2 regions of the Rhodococcus sp. NPDC003382 genome follow, and region 2 is predicted to be linked to the other one. Evidence: riboswitches for the same ligand, from Rfam matches in the RefSeq annotation. Region 2 holds a riboswitch; the other holds the start of a gene.

Region 1 (4,996 bases), on a different contig from region 2:
AGTCAATACACCGGCGTCCCGCAACGGTCCGTCGTGGCCTGACGTCCACCAAGCAGCGCTTCCGCAAGGGAATCCGCCAAGCGCGCTTCGCGGTCCTCGCGCAGGCACGGCGAGTGAGGCGCTGAGGATCGTTACCGACGGCACCGGTGGCCCGGATCGGCATCAGCCCGGTCCGGGCCACCGGTTCATCGCGTGTCCGTCACAGAATCTCGGTGCGCACGGCCCTGGCCGCAGCGACCATGTTTGCCAACGACTCCTTGACCTCTGCCGGTCCGCGGGTCTTGAGCCCGCAGTCCGGGTTGACCCACAAGCGCTCTGCCGGCACCGCAGCCAGCGCCTTGCGCAGCAGCGACGCGATCTCCTCGACACTCGGAACCCGCGGCGCATGGATGTCGTACACACCCGGGCCGACACCGACGTTGAACCCGGCGGCGTCCAGATCCGTGAGGATCTCCATGTGCGAGCGGGCCGCCTCGATGGAGGTGACGTCGGCATCGAGCCCGGCGATCGCGTCGATCACTTCACCGAACTCGGAATAGCACAGGTGGGTGTGGATCTGCGTGTCGTCGCCGACGCCCGATGTCGCGAGCCGGAATGCGCCCACCGACCAAGTGAGGTACTCGTCCTTGTCCGCGGCACGCAACGGCAGTAGCTCGCGCAGTGCCGGCTCGTCGACCTGGATTATCCCGACTCCTGCCGTCTCGAGGTCGATCGTCTCCTGTCGGATGGCGAGCGCCACCTGATCGGCGGTGTCGGCCAGTGGTTGGTCGTCGCGTACGAACGACCAGGCGAGGATCGTCACCGGCCCGGTGAGCATGCCCTTGACCGGCTTGTCGGTGCAGGACTGCGCGAAGGTGATCCAGTCGACGGTCATCGGGCTGTTGCGGGTGACGTCGCCGTACAGGATCGGCGGTCGCACGCACCGGGTTCCGTAGGACTGGACCCAACCGTTGTCGGTGGCGAAGAAGCCGTCGAGTTGCTCGGCGAAATACTGCACCATGTCGTTGCGTTCGGGTTCACCGTGCACGAGCACGTCGAGGCCCAGCTCTTCCTGCAGCGCAATGACGTCGTCGATCTCGGCACGCATCCGGTGCACGTACTCGGCTTGTTCGATGCGGCCGGCGCGCAGGTCCGCGCGCGCGACACGGATCCGGGACGTCTGCGGGTACGAGCCGATCGTGGTGGTCGGCAGGACGGGCAATCGAAGACGCTCCTGCTGGATGCCACGTCGTTCGGCCGCCGGTGTGCTGCGGCCGCGGTCGGGTCCGAGCGCAGCGAGCTCTTCCCGGACCCGGGCATCGTGGAGGCGAGGGTCGCTGCGTCGCACCGCGGCGGCGGTCCGTGAGGACGCCAGCTCGTCGGCGACGGCGTCACGCCCCTCGTCCAGGGCGGTCGCGAGCGTGACCACCTCGCGTTCCTTCTCCGCACCGAACGCCAGCCAGCAGCGCAAGGATTTGTCCAGCCGGGTTTCGGCGGCGACGGTGTACGGCACGTGCAGCAGCGAGCAGGACGTCGACACTGCCACCGCGGCTGCCTGATCGCGCAGCCCGATGAGGGTGGTGAGGGACTGCTCGAGGTCGTTGCGCCAGATGTTGCGGCCGTCGACGATGCCGGCAACCACCAGTTTGCCGGCCAACTCCGGAACGTCGGTGAGCGAATCCGGAGGACCGCTGGCCAGGTCGATCGCGATTCCGTCGATCGCCGTGCGGGCGAGCCGCGGAAGGGCCGGGCCGAGCTGCCCGAAGTAGGAAGCGACGAGAATCGCCGGGCGGTGCCGGACCTCACCGAGCCGCTGGTACACGGCGGTCACCACGTCGAGATCGGTGTCGTCGAGGTCGGTGACCAGGGCCGGTTCGTCGATCTGTACCCAGGAGGCTCCGGCGTCGCGCAGCCGGCCGAGCAGGGCCGCGTACAGCGGAACCAATTCGCCGATCCGGTCGAGCAGCGGGCCCTGGCCGTCGACGGGTTTGCTCAGTTTCAGGAATGTGATCGGGCCGAGCACCACCGGGCGTGCCGGAACCCCCAGCGTGTGGGCCTGGGTGAGCTCGGCGAGCAGACGGGTGGCGTCGAGCCGGAACACGGTGTCCGGTCCGATCTCGGGCACCAGATAGTGGTAGTTGGTGTCGAACCATTTGGTCATCTCGAGCGGCGCGACGGCCGCGGTACCGCGGGCGGCTGCGAAGTAGCGATCGAGGTCGTTGCGGATTCCGGCGACCCGCTCGGGTACGGCACCGAGCATGAAGGCGGTGTCGAGCACGTGATCGTAGAGGGAGAAGGTGCCGACCGGGATCGAGTCGAGGCCCGCGGTGCGTTGCCTGGTCCACGTGTCCGCGCGTAGTTGCGCGGCGACGGCTTCGAGAGCTGGTCGTTCCATGCGGCCGGACCAGTAGGCCTCGATCGCCTTCTTCAGTTCGCGGTGGGGGCCGATACGTGCGGAGCCGAGCACGGTGGCCGTGAAAGGTGCTGTCGATACAGACATCAGGGGTGGTTCTCCGGTGTTCGTCGCTGATGACATACCACCCGACGAGCGCACGAATCACCGATACGAGCCCCTGCTTCGAACCCGGTTCGAAGGGTTTGCCGATCAGGTCGCGCACCCATTCCACGAGGTGGCATACCGTCGGACACGGCGTGTCCGACACGATCGGCAGGTCTTCGGACTCGCAGGCGCTCCACATCCGTGTCCGGACGGGAACCTACTGGCCGTCGCTTCCCGGAACCGGTTGGGTTCCAGTGCTGATGACGGCGGTCGTTCCTGCATACCGCTGCGGGACAGTCCCGGAGTCACACCGGGTTCCCTCTCGCACCCGGCAGGGTGCTTCGACGCGCGTGCGTTGTCTTCGGGGCTCCTCACGACAGGCACGGCGAACCGCTCGCAGCGTCGACTATATAACCCCGCATAACCCCCATCAGGCAGTGGACACACACGCACCTCCTTACGGCGACCGCGGTCGTGTCGAACTCATCTAATTCGCGGAGCGATCGATGTACTGGCGAGGGGACCGATTCCGTTTCGGCTGTGAAGCGAGCATGGTGTCAAGCGGTACACATTCAGTGAGACCCCGGATGCTCTCAGAGAAACCGCAGGTCGGTCCGTTCGCGAGCCCGATCATCCAGTCAATCCGTCTGGTCTCACGTTGATCTGCGCTGCATCTCGCCAGCATTGTCGAGATGCAGTGAAGATTGACAGGACACGCCGCTACAGACTGACAGAGTCTCGGTGAGACGAGGCGCCAGTCAAGGTTTCATTCCGGGAAACCGCAGCTCAGAAGCTTTATAAAGCTGCGGTCGGCCCAGTTAATCTGCCCCGCCCATCTCGCTCATCTTCGCTGCATCTCGACAAGCATCGAGAGAACGTGGGTGAACCGGGCTCGTTGGCCCCTGCGTCGTGGTCACTCACGGTTTCTGCGGGATGGGTGTCGTAAATTTCCGTTTACGCACCATCGACGCTGAACTGCCAGGTGAACGCATTTTTCGTTTCTGGACGGTGCGGGAGTCCCGCGATCGACATCCATAGCTGTGCAGAACCAGCGCATGTCCGACGAATACTTGTCCGGGCGACGACGACATTCAGCATCACCGCAACGCGGCAGACGATCTCGGGTCGTCAGCAGTAGTACGGCGGCTCCCGATCAGGGTCGTCCTCGACGACATCGACCTCCCGCAAGGCCACGATCGTGTCGATCGCCTCGGCGGATCCGCCGATCGTGGCGAAATGTGGATCGACGTCGCAGGTCACACACCAGGCCCGATCGGCCGGCCACACGAACGCCGGCGTCGGCGCCTCGATGTCGTCGAGGAGCGCCTCGATTTGGCTGTTCCAGTCGGGGAAGTCTGCGAGGGTGCCGTGGAACAGGAAGTAGTCGCGGTTCGGGATCGACACCTTCGGCATCGGATCGTCAGGGCGAAAGCTCGGCCACCCGTCCCAGACCAGGAAGTAGCAATCATCCGGTGTTCCGGTGTACCGGGCCAATTCGGCCAGTACGACACCGATCTGGTCCGTGTCGTGCACGGCAGCTGGGTCGGCGGGGATCTCACTTTCCTTTTGTCCCGGGTAGCTCGGGTCCGGGATGATCCGTAGACGCGCATATCTGTCGAAACAGGCCGGGCCCCGTGCGGCGAGTCGCCTCCAGTCCTCGGGGCGCTGTTCGATCCAGCGCGCCGCTGTCACTTCGTCACACCGTGTGATGCTCACGCAGCCAGTATCACTGCCGTAGCTGCACGCTGAACAAGTTGCTGTCCTGGAGGTATGGGCGGGCTCGACGCCGAGCCTGGCGCGATCGGCATCGATATCCTGGCGTCTCGACCCTGTTCGACACCGCACACCAGCAAGGACCCTTCCGTGACAGCACGCCTGCTGAGCAGCATCGCTGCCGCCCTCGTCGGAGTTGTTGCGTTCTGCGGGTGCAGCACCGATCCGGGCTCGCCGGCCACAGTGCCCGCCTCCACTTCTGCAGAAACGTCCCCACCGGCGCACTCGTCTCTTGAGTTGCCCGCCTCCACGATTCCCTCTGCGGAGCAGGTCACCGAGATGCTGGCTGCCGCGTTCGACTACGACCTGGATCTGAATACGCGCGTGCGTCTGTTCGAAGGCGCCACTGTCGAGACACCTGATCCTGTCCAGCAGGTAGCGCACACGGGCGAGGCGACCTTACGCGCCATCAGTGTCGTACCGGATGGTGTGCAGGCTCTGGTGGTCTCGGTGGTGGGCACCGGTGCCTCCCGGCGGCGCTGCGCAGGCCATCACCGTCGCGCCCGGCGCCGGCGCCGTCGTCCCGCTCGTGGCCGAGCACGGGATCTGGAAGATCAGCAGAGCCTGGATCTGCACCGTGTCCGGGCCGCACTGTCGGTAGCACCGCATCGGTGATCGCTTCGTCAGTCCTGTCGGTGCACGGCGATGCGCTCGGTCGATCCCCCTGTAGTCGCGGTAGCCTCCGGGCGCCGGTGGATACGGCGATGTTGCGAGGTCGCTGGCAGTCTCGAACATCCTCGGTGG
Region 2 (4,996 bases):
ATCGACGATGACCTCGATGGTGGGCGAGTGGTCGAGTTCGCGCAGCTCGAGCGGGGTGAACTTGGCCTGCGCCGGGCCGCGGCGACCGAAGACGTGCACCTCGACGGCCTTGTTCTTCTTCAGGCCCTCGTAGACGTTCGGCGGGATCTCGGTCGGCAGCAGTTCGTCGCCGGTCTTGGCGAGCACCCGGGCGATGTCGAGGGCGACGTTGCCGACGCCGAGCACCGCGACCTTCTCGGCCTCGAGCGGCCACTCGCGCGGCACGTCCGGGTGGCCGTCGTACCAGGACACGAAGTCGGCGGCGCCGTAGCTGCCGTCGAGGTCGATGCCGGGGATGTTCAGGGCCCGGTCGGCGTTGGCGCCGGTGGAGAAGATCACCGCGTCGTAGAACCGCTTGAGGTCCTCGAGGGTGAAGTCGGTGCCGTAGTCGAGGTTGCCGAGCAGGCGGACCTGCGGCTTGTCGAGCACCTTGTGCAGGGCGGTGATGATGCCCTTGATGCGCGGGTGGTCCGGGGCCACGCCGTAGCGGATCAGGCCGAACGGCGCCGGCATGCGTTCGAACAGGTCGATGCTGACCCCGGGATCCTGCGCAGTGTCGGACTTCATGAGCGCATCGGCGGCGTAGATACCGGCGGGGCCGGCACCGACGATGGCGACGCGAAGGGGACGAGTCTGATCGGTCATCAGGGGTCAACTACCTCTTCGGAGAACGGACGGACGTGATTCAGCTTAATTTAGGTTGCCCTCTGATGGGCCGACACGGTGCCGCGGCAGACGGGCGGCGAGTGCGTGCAGAACGCAGCTGGGTGGGGAATCGCTTCAGCGACAACACATATGGGCAGACACACGACAGAGGTCGACGGCGAGACGTCGAACGAGGTGTGCGTAGGCCATGAACCAATTCCTACCTCGAGAGGGTTTATTGAGGCAAATGCGCCCCGACCGGCGGCAATCGACCTCCACCTAGGATCGGGGGCATGGCAGACAAGCGACCCGCACCCGAACCGGACCCCGACGAGCCCGAACGCAGCACCGCCGGACCGTTCCTCGGGGCCCTCGCCGTCGTGGTCGTGCTCATCCTCGTCGTCGTCGCCGGGCAGGTCTTCGGACCGTCCGACGAGTCCCTGAGCGACTCCGATCTGGTGTCCCGGACGGTCGACGACTACGTGCGAGCGCACAACGCCGACGACGACGATGCGATGACGCGGCTTCGCTGCGCCGAGCTGCCCGCCGATCAGGCTCCGCTCGCCGACGTCGACGGGGAGGCCACGATCGACAAGTTCGGCACCGTCGACATCGAGGGAGACCGGGGCCGCGTCGAGACCCGCACCACCGTCGACGGAGAGCAGGACACGGTCGTCTGGTCGTTGACGCGCGTCGACGGCGACTGGCGGATCTGCACCGCCTGATTCCCCGCCCGCCTCGCAGGCCCCGACACGTCTGTGGAAAGCTGGTGCGGTGAGCTACGCAGGTGATATAACGCCGCAGCAAGCCTGGGAGCTGCTGCAGGAAAACCCGGATGCCGTGCTCGTCGATGTGCGTACCGACGCCGAGTGGAAGTACGTCGGGGTCCCCGAGACCTCGTCCATCGGTCGCCGCACCGTCTTCGTCGAATGGGTCGGCTACCCGAACGGTGCGCCCAACCCCCGGTTCGTCGACGAACTGCGCGAGGCCGGCATCGAAAAAGGGCCGGTCGTCTTCCTGTGTCGCTCGGGGCAGCGTTCCATCGGTGCCGCCGTCGCGGCGACCGCTGCGGGCCTGACCCCGTCCTACAACGTTCTCGAAGGATTCGAAGGCGCCCTCGACCCCGAGGGTCATCGCGGCGCCCAGGGCTGGCGGGCCGCGGGCCTGCCGTGGAGGCAGTCGTGAGTGCAACTCCCCAGGGTGGCGCGTTCCAGCGGCCACTGCCCGATTCGGTGCGCCCTGCCACGGTCGGTGTCCGCGGCGGCCTGCTGCGCTCCGGATTCGAGGAGACCTCCGAGGCGCTGTACCTCAACTCCGGCTTCGTGTACGAATCGGCCGAGGCCGCCGAGCAGGCCTTCACCGGTGAGGTCGACCACTTCGTCTACTCCCGGTACGGCAACCCGACCGTGAAGATGTTCGAGGAGCGGCTGCGGCTGCTCGACGGCGCGGAAGGCGCGTATGCCACCGCCAGCGGCATGTCCGCGGTGTTCACCGCGCTCGGTGCGCTGCTCGGCCAGGGCGACCGCCTCGTCGCGGCCCGCAGCCTGTTCGGTTCGTGCTTCGTGGTGTGCAACGAGATCCTGCCCCGGTGGGGTGTGGAGACCGTGTTCGTCGACGGCGAGGACCTCGACCAGTGGGAGCAGGCACTGTCGGTGCCGACCACCGCGGTGTTCTTCGAGACCCCGTCGAACCCGATGCAGACCCTCGTCGACGTCCGCAAGGTCTCGGAGATGGCACACGCTGCCGGCGCGAAAGTGGTGCTGGACAACGTGTTCGCCACCCCGCTGCTGCAGCGCAGCCTCGACCTCGGCGCCGACATCATCGTCTACTCCGGCACCAAGCACATCGACGGCCAGGGCCGCGTGCTCGGCGGTGCCATCCTCGGCCCGAAGGACTACATCGACGGGCCCGTGCAGCAGCTCATCCGCCACACCGGTCCGGCGCTGAGCCCGTTCAACGCCTGGACGCTGCTCAAGGGCCTCGAGACGATGCCGCTGCGCGTGCAGCGCTCGGTGGACACCGCGCTCGAAATCGCCCGGTTCCTCGAGACGCAGGACGCGGTGAACTGGGTCAAGTACCCGTACCTCGAATCGCATCCGCAGTACGAACTCGCCCGGTCGCAGATGAGCGGCGGCGGAACCGTCGTCACCTTCGAGCTCGCCGCCGCCGAGGGCGAAGGCAAGAAGAAGGCGTTCGAGCTGCTCAACAAGCTGCGGATCGTCGACATCTCCAACAACCTCGGTGACGCGAAGTCGCTCATCACGCACCCGGCGACGACGACGCACCGCGCGATGGGCCCGGAAGGACGCGCCGCGATCGGCCTGGCAGACGGGGTGGTGCGCCTGTCCGTGGGACTGGAGGATCCCCAGGATCTCCTCGAGGATCTCCAGCAGGCGCTGTCCTGAGCTGGTAAGCCGTGGGCTACGCTGCGGGTGTCCTGTCACGCCGACAGGGCACCCGCTGCGTTTTCGGTGAAGCCGGTGCGAGTCCGGCGCTGTCCCGCAACTGTGAATCCCGTACCTCGGGGGAGCCAGGTCAGCCGGCGTCGCGGGCCGTACGTACTGGTCCTCGGACGAAGGACGGTGGCGTGCCGCAACGCATCCGTTGCAGCCGTGCTGTTTTCGTCCTCCGAGCAACGGAGGATGGCTGTGCCCCTCGACAACACCCGACGGTTGTGCGCCGCCGGCATCACGGTATTCGCCCTCTTCGCCGCCGGGTGCTCCGGTGGCGACGACACCTCACCCGCCGGTGAGACCGACTCGGCTTCCGCCGACGTCCCGCAGGCCATCGTGTCGTTGAGCCCGACCAGCACCGAGATGCTCTACGCCATCGGCGCGGGCGACCAGGTGATCGCCGTCGACGACCGGTCCGACTACCCGGCCGAGGCACCCGTCACCGACCTGTCGGGCTTCACCCCCAACGTCGAGGCGATCCTCGGATACGAACCCGACCTGGTGGTCTCCAACGCCGACACGGCGGATCTCGTCGCCGGACTCGAACAGGCCGGGGTCGAAACCCTGATCCTTCCGGCCGCAGAGGACTTGGACGACACCTACGACCAGATCGAGCAGCTCGGCGCCGCCACCGGACACGTCGGCGAAGCGGCCGAACTCGTCGCGCAGATGAAGACGGACATCGACGAGACCCTCGCCGGCCTCCCCGAACGGGAAACTCCGCTCACCTACTACCACGAGCTCGACAACACCTTCTACAGCGTCACCGACGACACCTACATCGGGCAGATCTACGGGATGCTCGGCCTCAGGTCCATCGCCACCGGTGGCGACGGCTACCCGCAGCTGTCGAACGAGTTCATCCTCGAACAGAACCCCGACGTCGTGTTCCTCGCCGACGGGCAATGCTGCGGCGTGACGCCGGAAGTCGTCGCCGCGCGCGCCGGCTGGAACGAACTCAGCGCCGTGCGCGACGGTCGCGTCTACGTCCTCGACGAGGACATCGCCAGCCGATGGGGTCCGCGCGTCGTGGATCTCGTGCGCGAACTCGCCGCGATCGTCGCGGCAGCACCGGCAGCCCAGCCCACACCGTGACATCGACGCCGCGCCGCCGCGCCCTCGTGCTGGGTGGCGCGGCGCTCGTTCTCCTCGCCGCGATGCTCCTCGGGATCCTGGTCGGTCCCGCGGGGCTCACCGCGCGCGGCGTCCTGCTCGACATGGCCGATGCGCTGCCGTTCGTCGACGTCGACTCCGGGTTGTCCACGCGCCAGCAGGCGATCCTGTGGAACATCCGCATGCCGCGCGTGGTTCTCGGTGCCGTGGTCGGCGCGATGCTCGCGATCGCCGGAGCCGCCTACCAGGGCGTGTTCCGCAATCCGCTCGCCGACCCCTACCTTCTCGGAGTGTCGAGCGGTGCGGGTCTCGGGGCGACCCTCGCCATCGTCGTCGGCGGCGCAGCCGGATTCGCCGGGGTGCCCATGGCCGCATTCGCAGGCGGTTTGCTCGCGGTGGCCGCCACGTACATGCTCGGACGCTCCGTCGGCACCGGGCGCACCGAAGTGGTCATCATCCTCGCCGGTGTGGCCGTCGCTGCGTTCGCCAACGCCATCCAGACGTTCTTCATGCAGCTGCACGACGACACGCTGCGTCAGGTGTATTCGTGGATGCTCGGTCGCCTGTCCACCGACGGCTGGTCCGACGTCCTGACAATCCTGCCCTACGTGATCGTGTCGGTCGCTGTCATCGCGCTGCACCGGCGGACTCTCGACGTCATGTCGGTCGGCGACGTCGAAGCGTCGAGTCTCGGCATCGACCCGGCCCGCGTCCGTCTGGTTCTGGTGGGCGTGGCCACTCTCGGC

What was found. A riboswitch is a leader RNA that binds a small molecule or an ion and turns the genes downstream of it on or off. The one in region 2 is predicted to bind cobalamin.
Region 1: it holds a riboswitch for cobalamin, as region 2 does, so the genes downstream of both, metE (5-methyltetrahydropteroyltriglutamate--homocysteine S-methyltransferase) here and ACWDUD_RS28205 (ABC transporter substrate-binding protein) in region 2, are expected to answer to the same signal.

What each region holds. Positions count from the first base shown of each region.
Region 1 is NZ_JBSFRH010000035.1:41,251-46,246, reverse strand. Features, by position in the region: gene ACWDUD_RS21750 (bifunctional 2-methylcitrate synthase/citrate synthase) at 1-42, shown strand, start outside; gene metE (5-methyltetrahydropteroyltriglutamate--homocysteine S-methyltransferase) at 200-2,479, opposite strand; cobalamin riboswitch at 2,633-2,840, opposite strand; gene ACWDUD_RS21740 (hypothetical protein) at 3,608-4,195, opposite strand; gene ACWDUD_RS21735 (hypothetical protein) at 4,250-4,867, shown strand.
Region 2 is NZ_JBSFRH010000066.1:2,613-7,608, reverse strand. Features, by position in the region: gene ACWDUD_RS28225 (FAD-dependent oxidoreductase) at 1-684, opposite strand, end outside; gene ACWDUD_RS28220 (nuclear transport factor 2 family protein) at 978-1,409, shown strand; gene ACWDUD_RS28215 (rhodanese-like domain-containing protein) at 1,459-1,869, shown strand; gene ACWDUD_RS28210 (O-succinylhomoserine sulfhydrylase) at 1,866-3,089, shown strand; cobalamin riboswitch at 3,111-3,245, shown strand; gene ACWDUD_RS28205 (ABC transporter substrate-binding protein) at 3,327-4,232, shown strand; gene ACWDUD_RS28200 (FecCD family ABC transporter permease) at 4,295-4,996, shown strand, end outside.